Regions from separate parts of the Virgibacillus saliphilus genome, predicted to be linked through region 1. Evidence: riboswitches for the same ligand, from Rfam matches in the RefSeq annotation. Region 1 holds a riboswitch; each other region holds the start of a gene.
What was found. A riboswitch is a leader RNA that binds a small molecule or an ion and turns the genes downstream of it on or off. The one in region 1 is predicted to bind S-adenosylmethionine.
Positions count from the first base shown of each region.

Region 2: another riboswitch for S-adenosylmethionine. It lies ahead of KFZ56_RS00080 (methionine ABC transporter ATP-binding protein); the one in region 1 lies ahead of KFZ56_RS15065 (LLM class flavin-dependent oxidoreductase).
Region 3: another riboswitch for S-adenosylmethionine. It lies ahead of KFZ56_RS17700 (PLP-dependent aspartate aminotransferase family protein); the one in region 1 lies ahead of KFZ56_RS15065 (LLM class flavin-dependent oxidoreductase).

Region 1 covers NZ_JAGYHC010000001.1:3,123,746-3,136,152, reverse strand. Annotated here, with positions in the region: gene KFZ56_RS15095 (DUF2187 family protein) at 411-629, opposite strand; gene KFZ56_RS15090 (helix-turn-helix domain-containing protein) at 587-1,204, opposite strand; gene KFZ56_RS15085 (exonuclease SbcCD subunit D) at 1,453-2,676, shown strand; gene KFZ56_RS15080 (AAA family ATPase) at 2,673-5,762, shown strand; gene KFZ56_RS15075 (lactate/malate family dehydrogenase) at 5,853-6,821, shown strand; gene KFZ56_RS15070 (carbohydrate-binding protein) at 7,231-9,051, shown strand; SAM riboswitch class I at 9,408-9,515, shown strand; gene KFZ56_RS15065 (LLM class flavin-dependent oxidoreductase) at 9,735-11,108, shown strand; gene KFZ56_RS15060 (sodium:solute symporter family protein) at 11,251-12,407, shown strand, end outside.
Region 2 covers NZ_JAGYHC010000001.1:18,020-24,672, forward strand. Annotated here, with positions in the region: gene serS (serine--tRNA ligase) at 1-966, shown strand, start outside; SAM riboswitch class I at 1,323-1,431, shown strand; gene KFZ56_RS00080 (methionine ABC transporter ATP-binding protein) at 1,505-2,536, shown strand; gene KFZ56_RS00085 (methionine ABC transporter permease) at 2,526-3,176, shown strand; gene KFZ56_RS00090 (MetQ/NlpA family ABC transporter substrate-binding protein) at 3,192-4,010, shown strand; gene KFZ56_RS00095 (M20 family metallopeptidase) at 4,033-5,238, shown strand; gene mgtE (magnesium transporter) at 5,332-6,653, opposite strand, start outside.
Region 3 covers NZ_JAGYHC010000001.1:3,719,068-3,731,474, reverse strand. Annotated here, with positions in the region: gene KFZ56_RS17730 (5'-nucleotidase, lipoprotein e(P4) family) at 228-1,913, shown strand; gene KFZ56_RS17725 (alpha/beta fold hydrolase) at 2,181-3,017, shown strand; gene KFZ56_RS17720 (ABC-F family ATP-binding cassette domain-containing protein) at 3,272-4,891, opposite strand; gene KFZ56_RS17715 (hypothetical protein) at 5,313-5,933, shown strand; gene KFZ56_RS17710 (YpmS family protein) at 6,038-6,676, opposite strand; gene KFZ56_RS17705 (SGNH/GDSL hydrolase family protein) at 6,682-7,587, opposite strand; gene KFZ56_RS17700 (PLP-dependent aspartate aminotransferase family protein) at 8,078-9,802, opposite strand; SAM riboswitch class I at 9,921-10,036, opposite strand; gene rarD (EamA family transporter RarD) at 10,195-11,103, opposite strand; gene cls (cardiolipin synthase) at 11,337-12,407, shown strand, end outside.

The sequences.
Region 1 (12,407 bases):
AGTCTACGTGAATCTTATGCTTGGAAAGCGAAAAGGAATCATGCCCCTGCATCAGGGGAGCCGTGAGTTGGCCGGCAAGGCCGTTCTTAGTCGGCCTTCCTTTGTCAAGTGAACCGATGATGACTTTCGCCACAGGCATAAGTGCGACTATGGCTCTGCCTGCGCCTGTCGGCTTGTCAGTCGCCAAGTCTTCTTTATCGTAGGGAGCTCTCGTGTTATCTCCTCGTTTTTGGCGCTTGTAGCTGGACGTAGCCATTAATCAATAATACGTTATGCCCAAGCAAATCATTTTATAATTTCCTAGGCAATAAAAAAGGAAGGTATGACCTATCAAAATTGATGCAAACATCTTCAAGCTGACAAAAACCTTGAGAGGCTATCCCCTCTCAAGGTTTTGTTAATTTGTTCTTTTATTTTGTTCTTTTATCTATAACCCTATATTTATTGTGAGCAACTACCGTGTTAGGGTAACGGTAATTAATGGTTTCCAAATCATTTTCTGAAGAGATTTCAATGATAATACTATTTTTACATTTAGATGGCAGCGTTATTCCCGTTAGAAGTAAATCATCTTTCTTAAATTCCACTAAGTCTCCTGGTGCAGCTTTTTTCTTATCTGGTTGAAACAATCGTGATCCTCCTTTTGTTGTTCAAAAAGCTTCGCGAATGATTCCTTTTTTATTTCGTATTCTTTTGCTGGTGTTTGTTCTTGCTTTAAAGCTTTGATTTCTTGTTTTAAGTTATTTATTTCTTTTGCTTGTTTTTCCATGTCCTTGATTCGCTTGTTTTGTTCATTGTGTTGTTCTTCTAAGGACTTTATTGATTTTTCCTGATCAGCGACATTGGAAACTGTTTTTCCAATTGTTTGCATCACTGTTAAAATATTTTCTTTGTAATTTCCTTGATCTAATGACTCTTGCACATCTTCTATGGTTCGTTCCATTGTGATAGGAGAAATTTTATTTGCTAACATTTCCTTTATTTGCTCCGTCTGATAGTTTTTATTTTTACATGCTTTAATGAATTTTAATGTCTCAATCGCTTCCGGGTGATAATACGTAACGCCCAGCTCTGTTGTTTGCGGGATATGGGTATTAAAATTTTCGATCCAATTTGCTGCCGTATGTTCTGAAACGCCAACAATCTGACATAGCCCGTTGATACTTAACAATTCCAATGTATTCACCGTCTTTCTTTTTGTCATTGTTAGCACTCATTTCTTAGCTTACACCTTTATCCTAATAAGATACATAGGGAGGAATTTGGGATAAATGTGGAAGGAATAAGTAATTTTGTTGCGGAAAAAGCGAACAGTGCCAGGTACCACCCGTATTTTGTCGATTGGTAGTTTCATATCATTTTATGCAAATTAGTTGATGCGGCGTGGTACAATGGATGAAAGTGTAATTGTATGGCGCTTGCTACTAGATTACGTTGAAAGGGGAGAGTGTTGTGAAATTGTTTCATACGGCGGATTGGCATTTGGGGAAGCTTGTTCAGGGAGTATATATGACGGAAGATCAGGATTACATACTTCGTCAATTTATACAGGCGATAAAAGAGGAAAAGCCGGATGCTGTTATTGTCGCTGGGGATTTATACGACAGGGCAGTGCCGCCCACTGAGGCTGTGCAACTTCTGGATGAGGTGTTAGAGACGATTGTGTTGAAATTGAAAACTCCGATTCTTGCTGTTGCGGGCAATCATGACAGTCCGAGCAGGTTGAATTTCGGCAGTAGTATCATGCAAAACAATGGCTTCCATATTGTGGGGAATTTTACGAAGAGTTTACAGCCCATTCGTTTAAACGATACACATGGGGAAGTTCATTTTCACCTCCTTCCTTATTGTGATCCTAGCACTATCAGAAATGTTTATGAAGATGAGAAAATCCGCACCCATAATGATGCAACGGAAAAAATAGTGGAACATATTACAGAAAAAATGGATCCGGAAGCGCGTCATGTGCTTGTCGGACATGCCTTTGTTACGCCATATGGAGAAGAAGAGGCGAACACAAGTGAATCGGAACGGCCGCTCGCCATTGGTGGGTCGGAATATGTGGATGCGCGCCATTTTTCTGCCTTTCATTATACGGCGCTTGGCCATTTACATCAGGCACATTTTGTGTCTAATGAGACGATTCGCTATGCCGGGTCCATTTTAAAATATTCCATATCGGAAGCCCATCATCAAAAAGGATTTCATGTTGTGGAGATGGATGAACACGGAAATGTTACGACACAAAAACGTCATCTGACTCCGATTAGAGATATGCGAACGGTTGAGGCTTCCTTAGAGGAAATTCTCACACATCCGGTGAGTGAGGATTATGTGTTTGTTCGTCTAACAGATGAGGTGCCGGTTCTTTCACCGATGGAAAAAATAAGATCGGTTTATCCGAATGCGATGCACGTGGAACGCAAAAATTTTTCTCTCTCTAGGGCAGCTTATGGAAGCGAAACATCCGTCGAACGTACGAAAATGAGCGATATGGAGCTTTTTCAGTCCTTTTACAAAGAAGTGAAAGGGCAAGAAGCAACGGAAGAAACTAGCGTCATCTTCAAAGAAGTGCTGGATGATCTTGTCAGAGAAAATCATGAAACAGAAAAAGCGGATCGAGCAAAAGTTACCAATTACCCACCAGTAGAAGCGGAAGGAGAAAAAGTGCATTGAAACCACTTAAATTAACATTGACGGCATTTGGACCTTATAAACATACAGAAGTCATTGATTTTAATGATCTGGAGGGGAATCGGTTATTTGTAATTGCCGGGAATACGGGTGCTGGGAAGACAACGATTTTTGATGGGATTTGCTTTGCTTTGTATGGGTCAGCTAGTGGGCAAGATCGGGAAAATAGCATGATGCTTCGAAGTGATTTTGCAGATGATGATACACATACGTCGGTGGAACTTGTATTTGAATTAAAGGAACATACCTATCGCGTGTTTCGGCAGTTGGGACATATAAAAAAAGGGAATAAGTCAAAAACCGGAGAACAATATGCGTTTTTTGAAATAGTGGAAGGACGCGAGTTACCTTGTGTGGATCGCCAAATTGTTTCCGAGATTGATAAAAAAATAGAAGCGTTAATGGGGCTAACCCAAGATCAATTTAAGCAAATTGTCATGTTGCCACAAGGGGAATTTCGAAAACTATTAACTTCCCAAACGGAAAACAAGGAAGAAATTTTGCGCAGGCTTTTTAAAACAGAACCATACAAGCAAATCAGTGAGCGATTGCGAACAAAGAAAAACCATGTCGAAGAGGAGTTTCATCAAGCGAAACAAACGCGGGATAATTATATCGAACATATTCGCGCGAACCTTCCAATGCGGGAAGAATCGCTTCTTTTCCAGGTGTTAGCTGAGTCGTACTATAATGAAAATCAGATAATGAATGGATTGGATGGGGAACTTCGTTTTTATGCTGAACAAATGAACACGGATCAGAAAAAGTACGAAGAAGCATATAAAGCTCATGATCAAAAGCAGACCGAATACCACCAGGCGCAAGCACTAAACGAACGATTTGAAGAACTAAGCCAAAAAGAGAACCAGTTGAAAGAATTACGTAACCAGACATCTTTATACGTCCAGAAGGAAAAACAGCTTGAAGCTGCAACACGTGCAAGCAACATAGTGCCATATGAAAAACAAATGAACGAACGACATGCAGAAGAAAAAGAAAAGAAGAAGATGTTACATGAAACCGAAAATGCAAAGAAGGCAGCTGACGCACGAGTTGAAAAGGTCCAAATTATTTACCAACAGGAAGAAGCGAAGCAGACGGAAAGGGAAGAAAACCGCAGACGCATCGATCGCTTGGAGGAACTTTTACCAATCGTCAAAGAAATAGATGTGAAAAAACAACAGGTACAAGAGCTGAAGAACAAAGCGAAAAATGCTGCGTATGAACTGCAAAAGCTACAAACAGATATCAAAAATACAAAGGCTAAAACGCAAAACGATAATGAACGGATCAAAGCAATGGATCGACAAGTTAACCAATTGCCGGATAAGCAGCAAAAATTAATGGATATGCGCGAGCAAGCAAAAGTGCTGATTGATTTTCTGGAATTAAGCGATAAGCAAGCCAAGCAGAAGAAGGAGGCAACTCGCAGGAAGGAAGCTTTTGAAAAACAAAAGGATACCTATACAACATTGGAGAAAGCGTGGCTTCAAGATCAGGCTCATGTTCTAGCAAGCCACTTGCACGATGGGGAGGCTTGTCCTGTTTGCGGAAGTCACGAGCATCCCAGAAAAGCGACAAGTGAGGCAGCAGTCACAACAAAAGAACAACTTGAAGCAGCAAAGCAGGTTTTAGATGAAAAAGATGAGCTTTACCGAACAGCAGCAGCTGATTTAAATTCCACTACAGCACGAGTAAAGGAGAAAGAACGTGAAGTCGCTTCCTATTCTGTTTCGCTTGATGCGGCCTCAACAACGAAAGACAAGATCGTTGAAGAAGGAAAACGGCTCAAAGTAGAAGTAGATGAGCTCCAAACTATAAGAGAAAAGCTTGCTACATACAAGGAAGACTATGAACAGGCACGTGAAGTTTACGAGCAACTAGAAGCAAAAGAAAAACAGGCTGAGAACGTGTACCAACAAGCGAAAACAACTTATGAAAAAGAACAGGCTGTTTATCAGGAAAGAATGCAGAACATTCCAGAGGAAGTAAGGGTGTTAACTGTATTAGAACAAAAGATAAAAGAAGCGCAAGAGCGAAAAACGCAAATGGAAAAAGCTTGGGAAGATGCTCAAACCAAACTTCAGCAAGCGAAAGAGGAACAGACCAAAGTCGCAAGCAATCTAGTGCATGTAAGCAGACAAGTAGAAGAAACAAAAGCGAAACGACAAAAAGCAGATCAACAATTCACCCATATGTTAATCGATGCGTCTTTTGACGGCGAACAAGTGTACCAACAAGCGAAGATGCGGGAGGAAGATTGGCAACAGTTGAAGGATGATATCGAGCTTTTTAACCAAAATCGATCTACATTACAGGAACAGGTAACGGAATTAAAAGCGGCACTAAAAGATAAACATTATGTGGATTTACAAGGCTTGCAGGAACAATTGAATGCATTAAAACAAGCCTATGAAGCAGCGTTTAAAAAATGGAATCAGTCCAAAGAGTATCACCGGGAAGCGGACGCCTTGAAGGCAAGCATTATGGATGCAAATGCGCAAGCTCGAGAGACAGAAAAACGCTTAGGTGTCATTACGGATTTATATGACGTTATCAGAGGACAAAACGATCGGAAAGTTTCATTTGAGAGGTATTTGCAAATCGAATATTTAGAGCAGATTATTGATGCTGCTAATCAACGCCTGAGGCGCCTGTCCAATGGCCAATTCTTCTTAAGTCGAAGTGACCGTCAGGAATCTCACGGAAGACAGAGTGGGTTAACACTTGATGTCTATGATGCATATACGGGGCAAACGAGGGACGTCAAAACATTATCAGGCGGGGAAAAATTTAATGCTTCTCTATGTTTAGCACTCGGCATGTCGGATGTGATCCAAAGTTTTCAAGGGAATATTTCAATTGAAACCATGTTTATTGATGAAGGTTTTGGTACACTGGATGAGGAATCATTGAATAAGGCAATCGATGCATTGGTTGACCTGCAACAATCAGGTAGGATGATTGGGGTTATTTCCCATGTGCAAGAGCTAAAAACCATTTTTCCGGCAGTATTAGAGGTGAGTAAGACAAAAGAAGGGTCAAGTCGGACACGGTTTGTGGTGTGAGTGGGAATTTTAGGCGAGGACTGTCCTTCTTTGCGCTAACGGCTTAAATAGTGACTTGACTTTTTAGTTAAAAAGAAGGAGGAAGTAAGAATGAAACATAAACTTGCAGTAGTTGGCATTGGGCATGTAGGCTCTTATGTACTTGCCGATGCGATGAAAATCGGGTTGTTTTCAGAAATCGTGGTAATTGATCAAAATAAAGATATTGCATTTGGAGAGGCGTTGGACCAATCCCATGCCACCGCCCTTCCCTCCATGACAAACATTGATGTTTATGCTGGTGATTATGAAGATGTCAAGGATGCTAATGTGATTATTATTGCCGCAGGTCCGAGCATCATCACAACCGAAGAAAATAAAAAACCGGATCGGGCTATGCTTGCAGAAGAAAACGGAAAGAACATCCGTGAAATCATGGCAGGCATCACTCAACATACAACGGAAGCCATTATTATTGTCATCACGAACCCACTAGTTACAATGGTGTATATTGCTGAAAATGAATTTAATTACCCGGAAGGTCGTGTTTTTGGTACAGGAACGATGCTCGATTCTGCACGTTTGCGTTATGTAATAGGATCAAATTATAACATTGCCCCCAATAGTGTTACGGGATATATGATGGGAGAGCACGGGTTGACTGCATTTCCGGTTTTTAGCCGTCTGAATATCCATGGGTTTGGCGAAAAAGAATTGGACGCCCATTTCCAAGGGAAAGAACCCCTTGATCGAAACGTATTTAGTCAAAAAGTTGTTAACGGCGCGTATGATGTCCTAAATGGCAAAGGGTGGACCAATGCAGGGGTTGCTCAAGCAGCCATTACACTCGCAAAAGCCGTTTTGCTAAATGAACGCAGCGTTTATCCTGTGTGTACGACATTGAACGGACAATATGGGTATGATGGCGATATTGCACTAAGCATGCCATGCATCATAGGTGAGAACGGAGTGGAACAGCAATTGGAAATTGAATTAGATGAAGCGGAAATAAAAATGTTGCATGAATCTGCTGCTTATATCCAGCAGACAATGAAAATAGCAGGAACAGGAAAAAGGTAAAGAGGGAACCAAAGGAACTCTTCATCACATTTATGGTTGACAAAATAGATTAACTGTTGATATCGCGCCCGTTACGGAAGTGCACTACGCTTGTCCTCCCCTCCTTTACAGAAGATTTGCTGATTGGCAAGCAGAAAAGGGGTTTTCGCGTTTTCTTCCAGTATTTGTATTTAGTTTCGATCGCATATTTATTCATTTAATTTCAGCCATGGTTTTTAGTGTTGATCTAATTCTTTTTGTTGGCGGATTGGGTATGCTCCCTTTCCGCCTTCTTTTTTAGAAAAAGAAAATATTCTCAACCTTATATATTAATTATATTGAATATATGATATGTTTAATATGATTAAAAATTTTTAAACGAAAGAGAGGTGCACCCAGGACGTAAAAAATATACAGGAGGAATTTAAACGTGAAAGGATTTATACAAGTAATTTTGGCAGCTCTTTTCATGATTGTGCCATTGAATCAAGTTGCCAATGCGGAAGAAACAAATTGTGATGTTGATAAGTGGTTGGAAGAAAGCATTTATACAGAAGGGGACCACGTTTCATTTGATGGGGAGATATATGAAGCCAAATGGTGGACCCAAGGTGAGAAACCGAGTGATTCCGGAGAATGGGATGTATGGACATTGGCCCCCGAATGCTCCAATGATGGGAAAGAAAGCCTGTCCGTTTGGGCAGAAAAAGACACATATGAAGTTGGAGATCGGGTTCAACATGAAGGTGCTATTTATGAAGCCAAGTGGTGGACACAAGGTGAAAATCCAGAAAGTTCCGGAGAATGGGATGTGTGGGAAAAAGTAGATCAGCATGACTTACGTGTGATGTCATTTAACATTTGGACTGGCGGTATAGATGAAACTGTCCATGCTATCGAAGAGGCAGATGCCGATATTGTTGGCGTTCAAGAAGAGGGAGGACTTTTGGATCAATTAGCGGATGAACTTGGTTATTACGCGGACTACAATCAAGAAATCATTAGTCGTTATCCGATTATTGATGTTGGTCACCCTGATTATGTTTATGTTGAAGTTGAACCGGATGAAGTGGTAGCGGTAAGCAATGTTCATTTATTGCATGATCCATATGGCCCTTATGACATAAGAGATGGATTCACAGTTGATCAGGTGATTGGTAATGAACGACACCATATGATGGAAATGCGGTCCCGTTTTGACTCATTAACAGCATTGCAAAACGAGGGTGTGCCGGTATTTCTAACAGGCGATTTCAATGTCCCTTCCCATCATGATTGGACCGAGGAGACAAAGGAAGAAAATTTCAATACGGTAGTTGAATGGCCTGTTTCGAAACAATTAGAGACGCTTGGTTTTCGGGATTCTTATCGTGAAATTCATGAAAGCCCTTTAGAATTTCCGAGTTATACGTGGACACCGGGATATCCCCCTGGGAATGTAAACGAGGATGAGGTTCATGATCGGATTGACTTTGTTTATGCGACTGGATCTTCTATTACAACGAATAGTGAAGTGGTGGGTGAGGTCGGACCATATTCTGATATTGAATTGGATAATTGGCCCTCTGATCATCGCTCTGTCGTCTCAACGTTTACTTCCACTTTAGTGTCTGCGCCAGAAGAGGAAGTAGCTACCTCACAAATGGAGTATGAGATCGGAGAAACCATTGAAGTGAATTTTTATGTAGACGATCAGCCTTCCGAGAAAGATCAAGTCGCTATCTATCCGAAAGGAAGCGATCGAGAGGAAGATCCTATGCTCTGGGCCTATACCGGTTCCAATAGTCAAGAACCCGGGGAGGTCAAAAACGAAGGTACAATCTTTTTTGACGAGGAATCTGTCGTCTCCAGTGAATGGCCACTTCCTGCTGGAGAATATGAAGCTGTATTTCTGGCTGCTGGAGATGAAGAAAGAGCAACAACTTCCTTTAAAGTATTGGAATCAAGTGAATCAGCAAGCTTAAATGTGGAACCTAAGCAAAAATACGGTGAACCAATTAAAGTAGAATGGGAAGATGCTACTGGTTTTCCATATGATTGGGTGGGAATTTACCCAATCGACGAGTCACCTGACGATACAAACTCCTTACAGTGGCAGTATCTAGGAGGAGAACGTCAAGGTTCACTGTTCTTGGATGGTAGCTGGGGAAATACAGATGTGCTTGAACCGGGAGAGTACCGTATTTATATGTTTGAAAATGATGGTTATAGCATTCTTGCATCTACTGAAGTTACAGTGGTTGCTGAATAATAGAGAGGAGGTTGGGACAAAACAAACGTGTTTCATTAAAAAGACGAACATTATCAAACTTAGCGTAGGAAATATGCGGAGACTCCAGCGGGAGAAAAGGCATAGGTGAGACGCCGAAGTGCGATAGCAATCTTTTTTGCGAGGAGTGCTGCCCCTCGAAGCCACTTGCAATACGAAGCGCACAAGGGGGATCACCAGCCGCCCCAAGGTGCGCGAAGTATATTTCCGAAGTGATGTATGTTCGGAATTTATTTGTTAAAAATACTTTTGTCCCATCCTCATTTTTTATTAATTTCGTACTTGACAGTTTTTTCTGTATCCGTTATGATGTGTAGAAATCTTAAAAATTGAATAATTCCTTATCAAGAGTCGGGGGAGGAACTGGTCCTGTGATCCCGCAGCAACCGTTACGTAATCGTAGCACGGTGCTAATTCCAGCAAGCATTTCGCTTGAAAGATGAGACGTGTGTAAATAAATTTTAACCTCTTCCTCATCGGTAGAGGTTTTTTATTTGAAATTGTGCTAGCTGGTATTTCTAATGTGATACACGTATCTTTTAAGCCAAGTAATTCAATGAGAAAAGTAGTATTCATTTTAGGAGGTGAGCAGATTTAATATTTAAAACAGACCATACACAGGTAAGGGGTCATTAAAATCTATGAAAAAAGGAGTAGTTTGCTTTATGACAAAACAAATACATTTGAATGGATTCATCCAAAATTCACCTTCTCCGCATTCCATGGGATTATGGAAACATGAGTTGGATCAGGGAACAAGCCATAACAGGTTAGCTTATTGGACAGAAACAGCCCAGATTTTGGAACGTGGAAAATTTGATGCGTTATTTATTGCCGATGTACTTGGCACATACAGTGTTTATGGAAACAGCCATGGTGCGGCTGCTCGGCATGCAGTCCAACTGCCAGCGCATGACCCGTTAATCCCAATTTCGGCGATGGCTGCTGTCACGAAAAATCTGGGTTTTGCGCCTACGATCTCTGCGACCTATGCACAACCTTATTCACTAGCGCGACAGTTATCAACGCTTGATCATTTAACTGAAGGCAGAATTGCGTGGAATGTGGTGACATCGTATCTGGAAAGCGAAGCAGTTAACCTTGGACTAAAGACTCGTCTGCCCAAGGAACTTCGCTACGACCGTGCGGACGAATTTTTGAATGTTGTTTATAAGTTATGGGAGCACAGCTGGGACAATGATGCAGTTGTTCATGATAAAGAAAATGATACCTATGCAGATCCGGATAAAGTACAGTTGATCGATCATGAAGGTGAATTTTTCAATGTGCCGGGTCCTCATTTAGTAGAACCGTCACCTCAGCGCACTCCGGTTCTTTTTCAAGCAGGGGCTTCTCCAAAGGGGAGAGACTTTGCTGCCAAACATGCCGAAGCGGTGTTTACCAAAAATCATTCATTGGAAGCTTTAAAAGCTTATGTTGCCGATATACGAAAGCGGACAGTGGAGCAGGGTAGGAGACATGAGGATGTACTTGTTTCTCAGTTGATTCTTCCAATTATCGGATCTACGGAAGAAGAGGCTTATCGAAAATATGAAGATTTGACCAATCATGTCAGCTTTGAGGGTACAGCTTCTCTTCTGTCTGGTCATACTGGAATTGATTTTTCCAGATATGATCCGGATCAGTACATTGAAGATATCGAGACAGAAGCGGTTCAGGGAAATTTAGATCTATATACGAAAGACCCGAATAAAAAGTGGACTCTACGAGAAGCTGTTAAAAATCATGGGCTCGGAAATGGTACCGTTAAATTTATTGGAACACCTGAGCAAATTGCGGATCAAATGGAGAAGTGGTCGAAAGAAGGAGATGTGGATGGGTTTACGATTGCTCAAGCTTATTCACCGGATACTTATCGTGAGTTTGTTGATTATGTAGTTCCTGAATTACAGGAACGTGGTATCTATCGGGAGGAATATGAAGGAAAGACCCTAAGAGAAAATATGTTTGGAAAGGGTAATTTCCATCTGCCGGATAATCATCCTGCGAAAAGCGTTGGCATAGTTCAGTCAGAATAATGGACCAAGTAAGATTCAACTAATTAAGGAAAATGGAGGATATGATGTTTACAATTTATTGGATTGCCGTCGTAATATGTTGGATCGTGGGACTTTCAATATGGAATAAAATTTACCCGAAACAAAAAGGTGGGAGAAGTTGATGCTGGGCGGTGATAATAATATATTAATATGGCTGATATTGGGAGCGTTGTTGGGATATTTTCTGTTAACGACTTGGCTGGGAAAACGAGGTGCCGTTCATAGTAAGTCGATGAAAGGTTTTGCCATCGCGAAAGGAAAAGTAAGTCCTTGGATTGTTGGAATCAGTTTTGGGGCAAGCTATGCAAGTGCAAACCTATTTATAGGTGTTCCTGGATGGGCCTATACTTATGGTGCACCAGTACTTTGGTATTCACTGGGATGCTTTGGTGTTTCCTGGATAGGGTTGCTTCTTTTTACCAAAACCTTCTGGGAGCAGGGGCAAAAGAAGGAGGGAAGCCTCACCTTGCCGCAGTGGCTGGGGATTCGATATCAAAGTAAAGCATTACAGGTAGTTGTTGCTTTACTCATTTTATTCAACATTTATTACATTGTTGCTCAAAATGTTGGTTTAGCAACAATGTTTGAAACAATCATAGGGATTCCATACACTTGGGGTGTACTTATAGGGGTAACAATAACTATCGTTTACGTTAGTTTGGGAGGTGCCTTTGCTCAGCTGATCACAGATGGAATACAGGGAACGATCATGTCGGTCATTTCCGTTTTGTTGTTTATTTCGCTGATTTGGTCCATCGGAGGGGGATGGAATGTTTTAGCTAACTTGCAAACGCAAATGGGTACAATCGACAGAAGTATGTTGGCTTTAACTTCACAGGATGGACCATTTCATAGCGCCTTTGCTATTTTGAGCATCCAATGGTTGTTATTTAGTTTTGCTTTGCTTCCTCATCTAATGAATAAAGTGCTGACAGTAAAGAAAAAAGAAGATTTACGTAAATTTACGCTATCTTCTGGAATTACGTTATTTGTCCTATCCACGTTTTCTGTATTTGCCGGTATGGCCGCGCGTATCATGGTTCCTAATCTGTCATCTCCGGATAGTGCAGTACCAGCCTATATTATGGAAGTTTTCCCTACTATTCTAGTAGTCTTGATGGTTGTAGGCATTATTTCAGCTATTTTGTCCACGACAGATAGCCTATATCTTGGGATGACAACAAGTATTGGTAACGACCTTTATAAGGGGTTCGTGGCTCCAATTCTTTATAAAAATAAAAAGCTTCCCAGAAAGAAATTAGATCAACGAGCAGTAAA
Region 2 (6,653 bases), 3.1 Mb from region 1:
ATCCCTAATATCCCACATGAAAGTGTACCAATTGGAGAAGATGAGGACGATAATATAGAGGTGCGTACATGGGGGGATTTTCCGGAGTTTTCCTTTGAGACCCAGGCTCATTGGGATATTGCAACAAATCTAGATATATTGGATTTTGAAGCAGCTGGAAAAGTCACAGGAAGTAGGTTTGTCTTTTATAAGGGACTTGGTGCGAGACTGGAGCGTGCACTTTTGAATTTCATGATGGATTTACATGCAGATGAACATGGTTATGCGGAAATGTTACCGCCATATATGGTAAACCGTGCAAGTTTGACAGGTACCGGACAGTTGCCTAAATTTGAAGAAGATGCGTTTCATATTTCAGATTGGGATTACTTTTTAGTTCCGACAGCGGAAGTTCCTGTAACGAATTATCATCGTGGGGAAATTTTACCCTCAGCGTCTCTACCAAAAAAATATGTCGCATTCAGTACTAATTTCCGTTCAGAAGCGGGGTCTGCCGGCCGCGATACACGTGGATTAATCCGTCAGCATCAGTTTAACAAGGTTGAGCTTGTACATTTTACAAAACCGGAAGACTCTTATGAAACGCTAGAGACGTTAACTGGGAATGCGGAAAATGTATTACAGTTGTTGAATCTACCATACCGTGTGATGAGTATGTGCACAGGTGATTTAGGTTTTACCGCAGCGAAAAAGTACGATATTGAAGTATGGATCCCTAGTCAGGATACGTATCGCGAAATTTCTTCATGCTCCAATTTTGAAGCTTTCCAAGCAAGACGTGCAGGCATCCGTTTTCGGCGAGATGAAAAGGGAAAGCCGGAATTCGTTCATACGCTTAATGGATCCGGACTCGCCATCGGTCGCACAGTCGCAGCTATTTTAGAAAATTACCAGCAGGAAGACGGATCAGTAATCGTTCCTGAAGTGTTGCGATCTTATATGGGTGGGAAGGATGTTATAAAGTAAGAGAGGTCTGTCCCTCGGAATATTAATGCGATAAAGTAGTAAGGACAGTTCCCAGCCTAGTTTGTAGACACAAAAACTGTAGCGGACATGGTGCTTCGGCATTCAGCGCAATTGGTTCGGTATTCCGAGCGTCGGTTTCGGCAATCGTGGCTTATTCATCGGCATTCAGCGTTTTATGTTCGGCATTCATGTCTGAACTTCGGGTTTCAGTATAGGGGGGCCTATTTTTTCCTACGTTAATACGTTGATGTATCGAAGACACTCCCCTTACAAGAAAATAATTTCTAAAAAAAACAATTGACAAATTAAAATAACGATAGTATTGTATATAGCAATACAAATTTAATAATTATTACTTCTTATCAAGAGAGATGGAGGGACTGGCCCTGTGAAATCTCGGCAACGAACTTTTTTTATAAAAGTAACGTGCCAACTCCAGCAAGCGATGAGCTTGAAAGATAAGAAGAGGATGAATACACGCGTTACCTCTTCTTATCTTTATAAGAAGGGGTATTTTTATTTTCGAGGGGGAGAGAGCTTGATTACATTTGAACATATGACAAAGGTTTATCAGGGTACGTCTCAAGAAGTGAAGGCCTTAGATGATGTTAATCTGCATATTGAAAAAGGCGAAATATATGGTGTGATCGGCTTCAGTGGTGCTGGGAAGAGTTCATTAATTCGGTGTGCCAATCTACTTGAGCGTCCGACATCGGGGAAGGTTATTGTGAATCATCAAGATCTATTAAGCCTTTCAACGAAGGATTTAAGGGAAGCCAAACGTAATATTGGAATGATTTTCCAGCACTTCAATTTATTGAATTCGAAAACGATTTTTACAAATGTAGCAATGCCTTTGTTACTTACCAAAACACCAAAAGAAGAAATAAACAAAAGGGTTTATGAACTGTTGGAGTTCGTTGGATTACGTGATAAGGCGGATAACTATCCAGATCAGTTATCCGGCGGACAGAAACAGCGTGTAGGCATTGCACGATCACTCGCTACACAGCCTGAAGTTCTGTTATGTGATGAGGCGACGTCAGCTCTGGATCCGGAAACAACCAATTCAATTTTGAAGCTATTGAAGCGCGTCAATCAGGAGTATAATATTACGATATTAATTATTACGCATGAGATGGCGGTTATTCGTGAAATTTGCGATAAAGTAGCGGTGCTGGATAATGGAAAAGTAGTTGAGTCAGGCTCTGTATTCGATGTGTTTTCCCAGCCTAAAACAGAGGTTGCCCATAATTTTGTCCGTTCCGTTATGCATGATGAGATACCTGAATCGGTGCACCAACTGCTTCAAAGGCAAGACGGGGATCATCAAATTTATCGCATTGTATTTACCGGTGAGTCAACAGGAGCACCACTGCTTTCCCAAATAGCGAAACATTTTAATGTCGAAGTGAATGTATTATTTGGAAGTATTACCGAATTACAAGGGACACCATTTGGCAATTTGATTGTGAAATTTGAAGGGGACGAAAAGGAGATTAATCGTGTCATCATGCATGTTCATCAGAAAAAAGTAACGATAAAGGAAGTGTTAGCAGATGTTAGTTGATTGGCAGCAAATTTCAGGCGCATTATGGGAAACAACTATCATGGTAATTGTCTCTTTACTATTTGCCGCTATCATAGGATTGCCGTTAGGAATTTTACTTGTTGTAACACGAAAAGGGCATTTATGGGAGAATAAAATAGTTTTTACCATTTTAAACGCTATCGTAAATATTTTCCGATCCATCCCGTTTATTATTTTAATGGTTGCAATCATTCCATTCACCCGCTTAGTTGTTGGAACGTCGATTGGAACTGCGGCTGCAATTGTGCCAATGATACTTTTTTCAGGGCCTTATATTGCAAGATTAATAGAAAGTTCCTTGCTTGAAGTTGATCCGGGTGTGATGGATGCTGCCCAGTCGATGGGTGCTACGCCTGTACAAATCATTACTCGCTTTCTTATTCCTGAAGCATTAAGCTCGCTTATGCTCGGTCTAACCATTGCAACGATCGGTTTGGTTGGTGCTTCTGCAATGGCTGGGGCCGTCGGCGGTGGGGGGCTTGGCGATCTAGCAATTACATTTGGGTATCAGCGCTTTGACACAATTGTCATGTTAATCACCGTTGGTATTCTTGTCATTATGGTCCAAGGGTTACAGTCAGCCGGAAATATATTATCGAAAAAAATTAGAAGAAGATAGAAGGAGGAAAACAACATGAAAAGATTTGGCTTCCTATTTTTCATTAGTTTTTTAGCTATTGCTCTTGGTGCCTGTTCGGATAGTGAAGCAGCAACAACCGTGAAAATTGGAATTAGCGGGTCCGATACGACAATTTGGGATTATGTTGCTGAAAAGGCGGAAGAGGAAGGAATTGAGGTTGAAATTGTCCGCTTTTCTGATTATGTGCAGCCGAACCTAGCACTGGCTGAAGGAGAGATTGACGCGAATGCGTTCCAAACAATTTCTTACTTTGATGCCTTTATTGATGAACATGATTTGGATCTCACACCGATCGCAACAACGGTTATCGCTCCAATGGGGTTATATTCAGAAAAACATGATGCGGTAGAAGACATTCCAGAAGGTGGAACCATTGCACTTGGTAAAGAAGCAACCAATATGGGACGTGGTTTGCAACTGCTTGAAGATGCAGGATTGATTGAGCTTGAAGAAGGCTTTGACGGCAATGGTTCCCTTGATAAAATTGTCGGAAATCCTAAAGATTTGGATTTTGAATTACTTGAAGCTGGGCAGACACCCCGTGTCCTACCGGATGTGGATGCATCCATTATTAATAATGGCATCGCAGTAGATGGCGGCTTTAGCCCCTTAGATGATTCGATTTTCCATGAAGATGAAACAGCGACACCTTATATTAATATCATCGCGACCCAAGTCGAAGACAAAGACGATGAAGTTTTAAACAGATTAGCAGAAATATATCAATCGGATGATGTGGCAGAATTTATTATCGAAGAGCGTGACGGGAATTCCATCCCGACAACTGTACCATTAAGTGAAATTGGTTATTAAAAAAATAGATGAGGTGATAAGTATGACAGTAGTGACAGATACGTTAGAGACAGTGAAAAAAAGCATTTTGGAAAATATCGAGGAAAATAAGGAACGTTACATTCAAACAAGCCATGAGATTCATGATAATCCTGAAATTGGCAATGAGGAATATTTTGCCTCAGGGCGCTTAATCCGTATTTTAGAAGAAGAAGGCTTCCATGTAGAGAAGGGAGTTGCCGGGCATGAAACGGCATTTTTGGCCAAAAAGAAAGGCAAGAAAGACGGACGCTCGATTGGATTCCTCGCCGAATATGATGCACTTCCTGAAATTGGTCATGCATGTGGTCATAATATAATTGGTACAACAAGTGTAGCTGCTGCTGTTGCTTTAAGTAAGGTCATTGATGAAATCGGCGGAGAGCTTGTCGTGCTCGGGACTCCGGCTGAAGAAGGCGGGCCAAATGGAAGTGCGAAGGGAAGTTTTGTGAAGGCAGGTTTAGTGGAAGGGATTGATGCAGCCATTATGCTTCACCCGGGAGCAGAAACGAATCTAACAGGTCCAAGTTTAGCGGTTGATCCACTGGATTTTGAGTTTTTTGGAAAACCGGCACATGCTTCTGCACATCCGGAAGAAGGAATCAATGCATTAGATGGCGTACTGCAGCTGTTTAATGGGATCAATGCCTTGCGTCAGCACATACCATCCGATGTACGCATCCATGGTATTATTACCGATGGTGGGGATGCGCCGAATATTGTACCTGAATATGCAAATGCCAGATTTTTCATACGTGCTCCCTCAAGGACGGTGTTGAATGACATCACCACGAAGGTAAAAGCTATTGCAGAGGGTGCAGGACTTGCAACCGGCGCAACAGTGAAGGTGAGCGCTTTTCAAAATGAAGTGGATAATTTCATTGTAAATAAACGCTTTGATCACGTATTTAAAGGCGTCGCTGAGCATTTAGGAGAACGGGTAAGTACAAAAGAAAGAGCGGCATTAGGCTCAACGGATGCAGGCAATATAAGTCAAGTTGTTCCGACGATTCATCCCCATATTAAAATAGGTCCAAGTGATTTAATTGGGCATACGGTCGAATTCCGGGAAGCAGCTCGCTCCGAAAAGGGTGATCATGCCTTAATTACAGGAGCAAAAGCATCTGCATTAACAATATTAGAACTCCTTACCAATCAAGAAGTGTTTGATGAAATTCAGCAGGAGTTTGCGGAACGATCAGAAGGATAAATGCTTATCAAGGGACTGTCCCTGCTACAATGTATTCATGTAGCAGGGACAGAACTCATAGCCATCAAGTCATGATAAGCGCATGGGATTAGCTTATAGAAACTCCATTAGCTGCGTTGCAATGGAAAAGTAAATCATCAATCCAATAATATCGTTCAAGGTTGTAATAAATGGCCCTGAAGCAATGGCAGGATCAAAATTCAGTTTGTTGATGATTAATGGAATAACCGATCCCACAACGGCTGACACGCTCAGGGTACAAAGGGTGGATATGCCCACAATGACTCCTAACATGCCATTTCCATAAATAACAAGGATAATGGCAGCGATGATCACCATACAAATGAGCCCCAGGAGTGCCCCTGTACTGAACTCTCTTCGTATCATTCGCCAGAGATTACTTTTTTCCACGGTCCCAAGTGCAAGTCCACGCACAGAAACAGCCAGTGACTGAGTGCCCACATTTCCCCCGGAACCCATGATCATGGGGATGAAGGCGGCAAGCAGCACAACGGATTCGAGTGTCTCTTCGAATCGATCGATGACCCCACCTGTAATTAAACTCAAAAGCATCAGTACGATAATCCATGGTGCACGCTTTTTAGCAGCTTTAAAAGGGCTTATACTAACATCTGTTGCTCCTTTTGTTGCGGAAATCTCGCCAAAGTCTTCCGTTGCCTCTTCTTCCAGAATATCCAACACATCGTCAACGGTGACAATACCCAGCAGCTGATTCTGATGGGAGACAACAGGGACGGCTAACAAGTCATATTTTTTGATGACCATCCCGACTTCTTCCTGGTCCATATCTTCAGAGACGGATACAACGTTTGTACTCATTGCGTTTTCGATGGTGGTATCCGGTTTAGCTATAATTAAATCGCGGAGGGAAACGACACCGACAAGTTCCTTCTGAGCATCAACCACATATAAATAATAAATAATTTCGGCATCCGGGGCCTCATTCCTTAACTTGTCTAACACAGCTTCTACAGTTGCGGAGGCTGGGATACTAATCAATTCTTTGGTCATTATCGCTCCGGCAGTTTCATGTGCATAAGATAAGATCGCCCTTATTTCATGCGCTTTTTTATCATCCATTTGTTCTAATATTTCGTCTGCCCGATGACTGTTGATTTCCGTTAAAAACTGGACAACATCATCGGTAAATAAATGATTAAATATGCTTGAGGCATAGTTTTCATCCATCTCCAGGAAAAACAGTTTCTGATCCTGGATATCCAAATTACTGAAAATCGCTGTGAATTCCTTCGGGCTTAAAAAGGAATATACAAGGTTGCGTGCTTCCACATCCATTGTTTTAAACATATCGGATTGGTCGAATGGATGCAGTTCTAAAAAGGTATCACGAAACTGTTGCTTTTTTCCGTTATGCAGTGCATCCAGTACCGTTT
Region 3 (12,407 bases), 600 kb from region 1:
AAATATCTTTTATTCTATGAATGTAAACGTAGATTAAAAGATGTTTACCTTCAGATGATTACGCCAATGTGGAATGACCAATCATCTAATTTTAGCAACGATTATGGAGGTGTTTTTCCTACCTCGGTTTCTTTTTGGAAAACGGTTGCGCCAAAAGGGTTTAGCATTTATATTTCATGGTAGAATTACTTATTTAATCAAAGAATCTATATAAAGGAGGAGAATGAATGTATACCAAACGAAACATGAGTATTTTCACCGCTTTTATACTGTCCTTTACATTATTCATTGGCAATGGTCATGTGTTAGCTGAGGAAAATCAGGATGGGCTTGAAAATCAAACACCGGAGGAGCAGTTAACGGATCAAAACGTGATGTCCACGGCATGGTTCCAAACAGCTGGAGAAGCAAGCGCTTTATTTCACCAAGGGTATAATATTGGGAAAGAGAAGCTAGACATGAAGCTTGAAGAAGGCACTGACAAGACTCCTGCAGTTGTGCTGGATTTAGATGAGACCGTTTTAGATGGCAGCCCCTTTGATGCTTTAGATATCCAAACAGCTGGAGAAGCCTCATTGGATACTTGGCAGGAAAGTGCAGAGGCAGAAGCACTACCCGGCGCTTTGGATTTTCTTAATCATGCTGATGAAAAAGGTGTCGAGATTTTTTATATTACTGGACGAGCTGATACACTTCAGGAAGCAACTGTTGAAAATTTAAAAGAAATCGGTGCACCACAAGCGAACGATGATCATGTATTGCTAACAGAAGAAGATGAAACGGGAAAGCAAGACCGCTTCGATTATGTTGATGAAAATCATGATATTCTCTTATTTTTCGGAGACAATCTCTCGGATTTTTCCGGTTTTCCTAAGAATCAGGCGCTAGATGATCGCAACAACCAAGTAAACGATGAACAGGATAAATTTGGAGATAAATTCATCGTATTTCCTAATCCAATGTATGGTGATTGGGAAGATGCTTTATATCCGGATGGTGATTTAACAGCTGAAGAGAAAATGAAAGTGCGCAAAGATCATTTAACCTATTTCAGTCCAAAAGATGACTCATCTGAGGCTGCAACATTGCTTGACGAGAGACTCCAAGATCAGAATGTGATGTCCATTGCTTGGTATCAAACTTCAGGTGAAGCGGAAGCGTTATATCATCAAGGATACAATATAGGAGCTGAAAAAATAGATGCTGCGTTAGAAGAGGGAGACAAACAAGATCCTGCAATTGTGCTTGATTTAGATGAAACTGTATTGAATGGCGGTCCATACAACGCCTTAATGACCAAAACGGGCGGACAAGCGTCACTCGATGAGTGGCAGGAAAGTGCAGAGGCAGAAGCACTCCCCGGTGCTTTGGATTTTCTTGAATATGTGGATGACCAAGGGGTGGAGATTTATTATGTAACAGGACGCTCCGATAGGCTGCAAGATGTAACAGTAGAAAATCTAGAAAAACTAGACGCACCCCAAGTGGACAACGACCATGTATTGCTGACAAAAGAAGATGAAACAGGGAAACAAGATCGCTTTGATGACATTAACGAGAACCATGATATTTTGTTATTTTTCGGTGATAATTTATCAGACTTCACAGGCTTTCCGAAAGACCAAGCGTTAGAAGCAAGAAATCAGCAGGTGTATGATGAGCAAGATGAGTTCGGCAATCAATTCATCGTGTTCCCAAACCCGATGTACGCTGATTGGGAGGGCGCTTTATACCCAGATGGCGATTTAACTGCTGCAGATAAAATCATGTCTCGCCTAGGCCATTTAGAATACTTCCAAGGTGGTGAAATCCCAGATACAGCAAGTGATTATCCACTGCCTATATTAGCTGGATTCTTCCTCATGGCTTCTGGCATTATTTTGTTTGTCATTCGGAGAAAGGCTAGTTCTTAACCGAAACGTTTCGTTCATTAATCATGAAAAAAGACTGAGATCTATAGCGATATTTAGACAACGCAGTATAGATTTTTCTCCAAGTTGTTGCTTCATACTGAATAAACAGCAATGACTTGGGTTCGTATGTAGTTGAAATAAACGCATGATGTTTGTAAAACAGATGCAACGGGTAATATTCTACTATATTGATGGTTCTTCACTATTTATGGGAAGCATTGCAGCTGACTTGGCAACACTCCTAAAATAGTTAAGGAGGGAATAACATTGGCAAAAATCACTGTAGGAAAAGAAAATCAAGCAGCAATCGAACTTTATTATGAGGACCATGGCACCGGGAAACCAGTTGTATTCATTCACGGTTGGCCATTAAGTAGTCGCTCCTGGGAATATCAAGTTCCAGCGCTCGTAGAAGCAGGATACAGAGTCATTACGTATGATCGCCGAGGATTTGGGAACTCTTCTCAACCATGGCATGGATACGAGTATGATACGTTGGCTGCGGATTTACATCAGTTATTGGAACAATTAGATCTTCAAGATGTAACGCTTGTTGGTTTTTCCATGGGTGGTGGTGAAGTGGCACGTTATATCGCTACCTATGGAACAAGTAGAGTGACGAAGGCTGTATTTGCCGGCGCTGTCCCACCTTATTTATATCAGTCAGAGGATAACCCTGATGGTCCGATGGATGATGCAACAATTGAGGAATTTGAAAACGGGGTGAAGCAGGATCGCCTTGCATTTCTTGATGGGTTTACAAAAACCTTTTTCGCTGGTGGGGATCAAACTGACTTCGTAAGTGAACCGTTCCGATTATACAATAGAGCTATCGCAGAGTGGGCTTCGCCTAAAGGAACGTTGGATTGTATTTCTGCTTTTGGTAAGACAGATTTTAGAGAAGATCTAGCTAAATGTACGATACCTGCGCTTGTTATTCATGGCGACTCAGATGGAATTGTACCATTTGAAGCCAGCGGACAGCGGACGCATGAAACGATTCCGGGAAGTAAATTAGCCTTAATAAAAGGCGGTTCACATGGTTTAAATGCAACGCATCCCAAAGAATTTAATGAGGCACTTTTAACATTTTTGCAGGATTGATGACGAAAACATAAGCACAATGTATTTTTATTAGCGAAGCCTCCAAAGGAATCCATTTTGATTAACCTTTTACAAAATGGGTTCCTTTATTGTAAGAAAAAGTTAAAATGAGAAATCCTATAGGGTTAGTTACTAGTGTAATCGTAGCCAAGGGCATCCTTCATTCCTTGTAATCAGCCATGAATGCTAAGCCTAAGCTCCAACTTATCCATGTCAAAAAGAGCGTCCTCCCACCAGGAGCACGCTCTCATTTCTTAACTAGCATACATTTGTTCAATCTTTTCTTGTAGTTGGTGATCTTGCACATACTCATCATAGCTCATTTCCTTATCGATAATGCCGTTAGGTGTAATTTCGATAAGACGGTTTGCGATACTTTGAACGAATTGATGGTCATGGGACGTAAATAGGATCGAACCTTTAAATCGGATTAAGCCATTATTCAAGGATTGAATGGATTCCAGATCCAAGTGATTGGTCGGTTCGTCCAAGATGAGCACATTCGCCCCGGATAGCATCATTTTGGATAACATGCAACGAACCTTTTCACCACCGGAGAGCACATTTGCCTTTTTCAATGCTTCTTCGCCGGAAAACAACATTCTTCCTAGGAAACCGCGCAGGAATGTCTCCGTCTGATCTTCTGGGGAATATTGGCGAAGCCACTCGACTAATGGCAGATCGTTTTCAAAAAATGCGGTGTTATCTTTTGGAAAATAGGATTGCGATGTCGTTACACCCCATTTATATGTGCCTGCGTCTGGTTCCATTTCTCCCATGATAATTTTGAATAGCGTCGTTTTGGCAATATCATTCTTTCCGACCAAGGCGATTTTATCATCCTTGTTCATGGTAAAACTCACATTATCAAGTACTTTTTCCCCGTTAATGGTTTTTGTTAATCCATCAACACGTAGCAGGTCATTACCGATTTCACGATCCGGTGTAAAGGCGATATACGGATATTTACGGGATGATGGTTTAATATCATCCAGTGTGATGTTGTCCAGTAATTTCTTCCGTGATGTTGCCTGCTTGGATTTCGATGCATTGGCACTGAATCTGGCAATAAAGGTTTGCAGCTCTTTGATTTTTTCTTCTTTTTTCTTATTTGCTTCCTGGGCCATCCTGTTTGCAAGTTGGCTGGATTCATACCAGAAGTCATAGTTTCCGATATAAATTTGAATTTTTCCATAGTCAACATCGGCGATATGGGTGCATACTTTATTTAAAAAGTGTCTATCATGGGACACAACAATTACCGTATTTTCAAAGTTGATCAGAAATTCTTCCAACCATTGAATCGCATGGATATCAAGTCCGTTTGTTGGCTCATCCAGTAGTAAAATGTCAGGATTGCCGAAAAGAGCTTGAGCGAGCAATATTTTTACTTTTTGATCCTCCGATAATTCGCTCATTTGTTTCATATGGAGGGATTCATCAATGCCAAGTCCCTTTAGTAGAACAGCAGCATCGGATTCCGCCTCCCAACCATTCATTTCAGCAAATTCGCCTTCTAGTTCAGCAGCACGCATACCATCTTCTTCGGAAAAGTCGGGCTTCATATAAATCGCGTCTTTTTCTTGTTTCACGTCATATAATTTTTCATGCCCCATTAAAACAACTTCCAGCACCTGCGTATCTTCATAGGCGAAGTGGTCCTGTTTTAACACGGCAATTCGTTCTCCGGGAGATAAGGAGATACCACCGGATTGCGGTTCTATCTCACCTGATAATACTTTAAGAAATGTGGATTTACCGGCACCATTTGCCCCAATTAATCCATAACAGTTACCAGGGGTGAATTTTAAATTAACATCTTCAAATAACTTCTTGTCACCATATTGTAAACTTACATTCGAAACATTAATCATCGATTATGATATTCCTCCAATAAAAAATAGTACACATAGTAAGCTTACGGTATTTCAATGATTTAGTCAATGTTTGACGGTTGAAATTAGAGCTGGGAGAGCGATGCACTGAAACGGGAGGCGATTAGTCCAAAACGGGAGAGAGACCTTTCAAACCGGGAGAAAGTCAATTCAGAACGGGAGACAGCGACTACGAAACGGGAAAGCCCCAGTCCAAAACGGGAGAGAAGCACCCACAGTACGGCCGCCAGCACGTGACAAGTGGACTATTTTATGAATAAAAGTAAAAGTGGGGGTGTATTTTTACGTGGAAATATGCAACAATAAGTTATCATCACACAAGTAGTACACCCGCGCATGAAGTAAGTGACTATCGAAAACCTGACATACTATAAATGAAAAGTCGATGAGGGGTGATTTGATGGAAGAAAAAACGATCTACTTTCTTTTTACGGATACGGGAACCTGTTTATCTAGGATGATTAATTTCTGTACAAATCAATCATTAAACCATGTATCGATAAGCTTTGACCCGGAATTAAAGGAAGTATACAGTTTTGGCCGGAAACGACCAAGGAACCCGTTTGTTGGGGGTTTTATACAGGAGGACCCTCAAAGTGACTTCATGAGAAATGCTAATTGCGCTATTTATAGCTATACGGTTTCAGAGAGCGACTGTGCCATCATTAATCATCATATTAAAGAAATCGAAGCTGAAAAAGAAGCGTATAAATTTAATTTCATTGGACTCCTTGGTGTCTTATTCCAAATTAAAATTAGCCGCAGAAATGCCTTGTTTTGTTCCCAGTTTGTAGCGACCGTGCTACGGGATTTGGAGCATTTTCAGCTACCGAATCCTGCTTGCTTTACGACGCCTGCTGATATTCGAGCACACGAGGGGATGCAACTAATTTATCAAGGGAAACTTAGCCATTATTTTGTAGATACAGAGAGAAAGCTGACTCAAGGAGAGCAGGCATTACAAAAGCAATCATTCATTTTATTATTATCTGCAAAAGTGAAACAATTTGTCATCAGGTGAGAAGAACCACACACGAGCTGTAGTGGTTCTCTTTTGGGTAACAGGAGGTATAGTTTACAATGAAATGAGCTAAACCCCGGAGATGATGGTTTTAGCTCATTTCATTATGGTTCTATATGTTCGATGCCTAATGTCCGGTATGGAATTCGAATATTAAATGCGAGATTATTTGCTTCCAGATCAATATGTTCTACACTAACCTCGAAATTACTCTGTAAATCCATTTCTGTAACGCCAACGTAAATCTCCTCATCTTTTGGATTGATCGTAACCCATTCAGGCATCGATAAGTAACGTTCCATGTATTCCATAATTTTTTGATTTGGTAAATCCAATAGTCCAAGCGAGATGGATCGCTGTTCTAAAACGAGATCCCCGTTTTCCTGTACGATTGGCTCTAGATGGACGGAAAGTGGTACGGTGCTGGAGAATACCGGTAACTCGCCAATTAGATGGATATCCTCCTCCAGGGAGATACGATACTCGTGTCCTGTGTTTGATAAAGCCTGATCAATATAAGCATTGACCAATTCGTTCAAATTATCTTTAGTGGTTCGAACTGTAAATTCAGAGCTCTCTCTACTTTCCTGCTCATCATTGGAGGGAAATATGTTCTCAGAAACCGGCCAAAAAATGAGTGCAACAATGACCAGAAAAAAGAGGATATTTACGCTTAATAAACCAAAAAATAAGGCTTTCCATTTTATTGTTTTTGACTGATGGTCTTCTTTTCGTTGGGGCATCGCGCTCATCCTTCTTCGTTAGTTAAATAATCCAAAACTCTTCTTGCCATTCGTTGATAGCCTCTATCATTTGGATGGAAATTATCCTCTGCGAATAAATTTGCATCCGGATCATCGAATAAATCGACGGTAGGAATGAACGTGATAGACGCATCTTCTTGTGCGATATCATTTCCTGTTTTATTCCAAGACTCTACAATCATATCAAGTTCTTCAATATCCTGAAAGTATTGTTCGAAGGGATTATAAAACCCTAATAAATAAATGTCTGTGTTCGGATTTATATGTTTAAGTTTGGTAAATATTTGCTGTAGCCTTTCTTCATAATCGATCCGTTCTTGCCTAAACTCCTCGATCTTTAAGTTCGTGAAATTTTCTCTCACTACTTTCATGATATCATTTGCTCCGATCGTTATTAAAACAATATCAGCATCTTCTAGTGCGGTGGAAACTTCAGGATTATCCAGGCGCTCCAACAGCTGATCCGATCGGTTTCCACGTATCCCAAAATTATCAAAGGAAACAATTTGTCCCTCAGCATTAAGGGCAGAGTCTAATATGCCTACATAACCTCCTCCATTACTGCTTCCGACACCTTGTGTTAGGGAGTCACCAACCGCAACGATATGGGTGTTTTGATTGGTAAAGAAATCGACCGCTTCCTGAAAAGCCTCGATAGCTACAGTGGAGAGTTGCCTCTGTTCGGTTGATGGTTCATCTTCTTCTGTTTCATCTTGCGACTCTTCGCCAACATCTTCGTTTTCCTCGTTTTCTTTTGTTTTCGTCCCTGTATCATCATGTTGAGAAATTGTTTTATTATTAAACGTTGCAGTAGGTTGATTTATTAAAGCAAAAATGCCTGCCCCAACAATAAAAACGATAATTGCAATCATAAAATTTTTCTTCTTCATGCATACCACACCCGGTTGTTATATTATACGTAAGATATAGGATATATTGTCTCATGTCATAAATAAATTCGAAAGTATTTTTAATATAGGTTTGTTTCGATGTTATCATACTAAAAAGAGGCTGGGACAAAAGTGTTTTTAACAAATAAATTCCGAACATACATCGCTTCTAAAAATATACTTCGCGCACCTTAGGGCGGCTGGTGAGCCCCCTTGTGCTATCGCACTACGGTGTCTCACCTATGCCTTTCCTCCCGCTGGAGTCTCCGCATATTTCCTACGCTAAGTTTGATAACGTTCGTCTTTTTTATTAAACACTTTTGTTTTGTCCCAGCCTCTTATCATGGTTATTTCCTTTATGAAGAGAGGGTAAACATAATTTATCGGTGCTTCCGGGAGATGAGGGATCGTCCGGGGCTTTGAATCTCAGCCAGTAGCGAAAGAGTCAATCCCGGAAGAAAAAACGCATCCCGCATACACTTCCATTCTTCTATACTTTCCATGGATCCGCTATTCTATGATTATCCCTCAGGCGAAGTGCTTCCTCATATGGATTTTTGCCCGTAATGACCGTAATACCTGCCGCACGTGCATTTTCTACTGTTTGATCATGCTTATCCGGTTCTTCTACCCACAATATTTTACCTTGTTTATTAATTAATTGTTCAATGGTTGATTGCGGTAGCTGTTGATTGTTCACCCATACAGCGTCTACTTCATCAGCAATGTCTTCCAGTTTCGCCTCTTCATTGATAGGGATAATGCTAAATCCTAGTGCTGCCAATTGCTTTTCGTCTTTATCAAGTGTATTGTCAGCGCTAGTAACAGCTGCAATTACCTTTTTCCGAATGGCTCCATCTTTTCGATCAAATGGCGAAGACAGTAGCCACGTAATAGCATCGTCTTCTGTAGTCTCGAAAAGCGGACGCTGATCAACCGCTTTGGCAATGGCCTGATCGAGATCAACTAAAATATCCTTCGGGTTTTCAATGCCAATCGATAAGCGAACTAGTTCTTCTGTTGTTCCGCTTTTTTCCAGATCCTGAGCACTTAATTGTTGATGTGTGGTTGATGCTGGATGAATAATCAGCGATTTTGCATCACCCACATTGGCAACATGGGACCAGAGTGTAACATTATCGATTAGTTTCCTACCAGCATCCCGACCGCCTTTGATGCCGAACGTGATAATCGAGCCGAATCCATTAGCGAGATATTTTTTCGCAAGCTGATGGGATGGATGATCTTCAAGGCCAGGGAAATTAACCCATTCTACAGCTGGGTGTTTTTGCAAATAAGCAGCGACTTCTTCAGCATTTTTATTATGACGCTCGACGCGCAGATGTAATGTCTCCAGTCCCTGTAAAAATAAAAAGGCACTCTGTGGACTCAGAGAAGCACCAATATCTCGGAGTAGTTGCACACGTAATTTTGTCACGTAGGCTGCTGGACCAAGATCTACGTAACGGAGGCCATTGTAACTCTCGTCCGGTTCAGTAAATCCTGGAAAGTGACCATTGCCCCAATCGAAGCGGCCGCCATCTATGACAACTCCGCCAATTGTTGTACCATGGCCGCCGATCCATTTTGTCGCAGAATGAACAACAATATCTGCTCCCCATGTGAGCGGTTTTGTGCCGTATGGAGTGGCAAATGTATTGTCAATGATCAATGGAATGTTGTTTTCATGCGCAATCGCACCAACGGTTTCTACATCAAATATGTTTAGACTTGGATTTGTAATAATTTCAGCAAACACGGCCTTTGTTTTTGTTGTAATAGCACTTCTAATCGCTTCAGGATCCGTTCCATCAACAAATTTCACATCAATTCCGTAACGCGGTAGTGTATGTGCAAAAAGATTGTACGTCCCACCGTACAAGTTACTGTCAGCAACAATTTCATCACCTGAGCCGGCGAGATTAAGAATAGAAAATGTAATTGCTGCCATACCGGATGAGGTGGCAACAGCTCCACTTCCATCCTCAAGTGAAGCCATGCGTTGTTCGAAAGCATCGACAGTCGGATTTGTAATACGGGTATAGATATTTCCCGGTTCTGCTAATCCGAATACATTCTGGGCATGCTCGGTATCACGAAAAACGTAGGACGTTGTTTGGTGAATGGGCATAGCTCTTGATCCCGTTGCAGGGTCGGGTTCCTGACCTCCATGAAGTAATATGGTTTCCGGGTTGTGAAATGGAAAGTTTGACATGAAAATTCCTCCTTGAATGTTTACTTTTGGTTTGCACTTCTAACGTATCTGGAGGAAGAGGGGGGAATAAATAAATCACCCCCTTCCTAAGAAGAGGGCGTATATGTAAACGATCCTCCTCTTATCTTCCAGACCAATCTTGATCTGTAGGATTTAGCACCGTAAAAGGTAGTTTACTAGCCTTCAGGTTGCCGGGCATCACAGGGCCTATCCCTCCGCCGCTCTTGATAAGAGATTCATTTTTCTAAATTAAAGAATAGTATAACGGTAAATGGAACGGAATGTCAACGGTTTTTAGAAAATAACTATTTTATTGCCTCGGGATATAGGTCACGCAGAGGCGTCCTATGCGCTCATCAAGCTACTTTTGGTAACTAGGTCATAGAGCTAACTTATTTTTCATGAACTCCACGCTTAAACCGGGAATCCCTGCGTTTATACCCTGACCCCATATAAATGAACAAAGCAGACCAAATGAATATGAATGCGACAGCATGCCCACTGGTAAAGGGCTCTCCGTAAAGAAACACACCAAGAATTAGCATGATCGTTGGCGCAATATACTGCAGGAATCCGACCATCGCAAGTGGGATTAGCTTAGCTCCGCTTGCAAATAAAAGTAATGGAATCGCGGTAACGATACCTGCCCCAATTAATAGGAGATTCACCGGTGCAGCCAAATCTTCCAGGGTAAAGGAATTCACCGGAATGGCGAATAAATAAAGAGCGGCAAGTGGTGTTACGATCATTGTTTCGATGGTTAAACCAAACATGGCGCTAATATCCACCTTCTTTTTCAATAAGCCATAGAATCCGAAAGTCAGCGCTAGAATAATAGAAATCCATGGGAACACACCGAAGCTAAATGTTAGGTAGGTGACACCGATACCAGCAAGAATAAACGATAGTGCCTGTCTCTTCGTAACCTTCTCTTTCAGCACGATGATCCCGAGTAATATACTGATAAGTGGATTAATATAATACCCCAAGCTTGCCTGAATAACATGGTCGCTATTGACCGCCCATATAAAGGTAAGCCAGTTTAAACTGATGAAAATAGACGCAAGCGTGATGCCAAGCAGTCTTTTCCTGTTTCTGATTATCACGTTCAATTCCTGTATGAAAGGAGTCCATTTTCGTAAAATCAATACAATGCCAAGCATGAAAATAAATGACCAAACAACGCGATGTGCCAATGTCTCTCCGGCCGGGACATCGTCAACCCATTTCCAATAGATGGGCAGGAATCCCCAAAGTACGTAAGCCAATGCTGTATATATAATTCCCATATTGTTTTTCATATAGCGCCCTCCTTCATTTATACTAAACTAATTTCAACAGGAAATATATAGATTAAGTCAATAAGATATAAAACGCAGTCAGCATTCCGTTTTATAGTACTTTAACTTCCATCCTCTCGCCCCCAATATAAAAATGTGTTTTCTTTTCCGATTTTTTGGTAATATTGAATTTATGCTATATTATAGATAGATAAACGTAAACACATTTTCCAAATAGGTGGGAGATTTGCTACATGGTCATATGGACATTATTATTAGGGTTTATTATTATTTTTAATATCATATTAGGATTTTCTATTATCTTCCTGGAAAGAAAAGATGCCAGCTCCACATGGGCATGGTTGATGGTGCTGCTTTTTTTCCCAATTGCAGGTTTTGTCCTTTATTTAATTTTTGGCAGGCCGATTAGCAAGAAACGCATTTTTACATGGGATACCAAAAGTCGTCTGGGCGTACAGACGGAGGTAAAATCGCAATTGCGCGCACTAGAAGAGAGAAATTTTTATTTTAAACATGAAGGGATAGCGGAACATGAGGATTTGGTTTCGCTGCATCTGCGCAACGATGATGCGATTTTCACGCATGATAATAAAGTTGATATTTATACAGACGGTACTGAAAAGTTCGATGCGCTCATGGAGGATATGGAAAAGGCGACGGATCATATTCATCTGTTATATTACCGAATTCGGAGCGATCAGCTGGGCCGCCGCGTTGCAGATGTGCTAATAAAGAAAGCAAACGAAGGTGTAGAGGTTCGTGTACTATTCGATGACATGGGATCAAGAAGCCTGAGTCGTAAATATATTAAACGCTTGGAAAATGCAGGGGTCCTTGTAGGGGCATTTTTCCCACCGAAAATTGCTAAATTAAACTTTAAAATCAATTACCGAAACCATCGTAAACTAGCTATTATCGACGGGAAAGTTGGCTATATCGGTGGGTTTAACATCGGTGATGAATACCTTGGAAAAAAGAAAAAATTTGGCTATTGGCGTGACACGCATTTGCGCATCTATGGCCATGCAGTTCAAAATATGCAAACAAGATTTATCCTGGACTGGAACCAAGCTTCACGTAATGATATTTTGTATGAAGATCGATTTTATGATTCCATCCCTTACGGCGACGTTGGAGTACAAATTGTATCAAGCGGCCCGGATTCAGACTGGGAACAAATTAAAAATGGTTACATCAAAATGATTATGGAAGCGAAGGAGTATATTTATATACAAACACCGTATTTTATTCCGGATGAAAGCTTGCGTGATGTGCTTCGAATAGCGGCGATGTCGGGGGTAGAT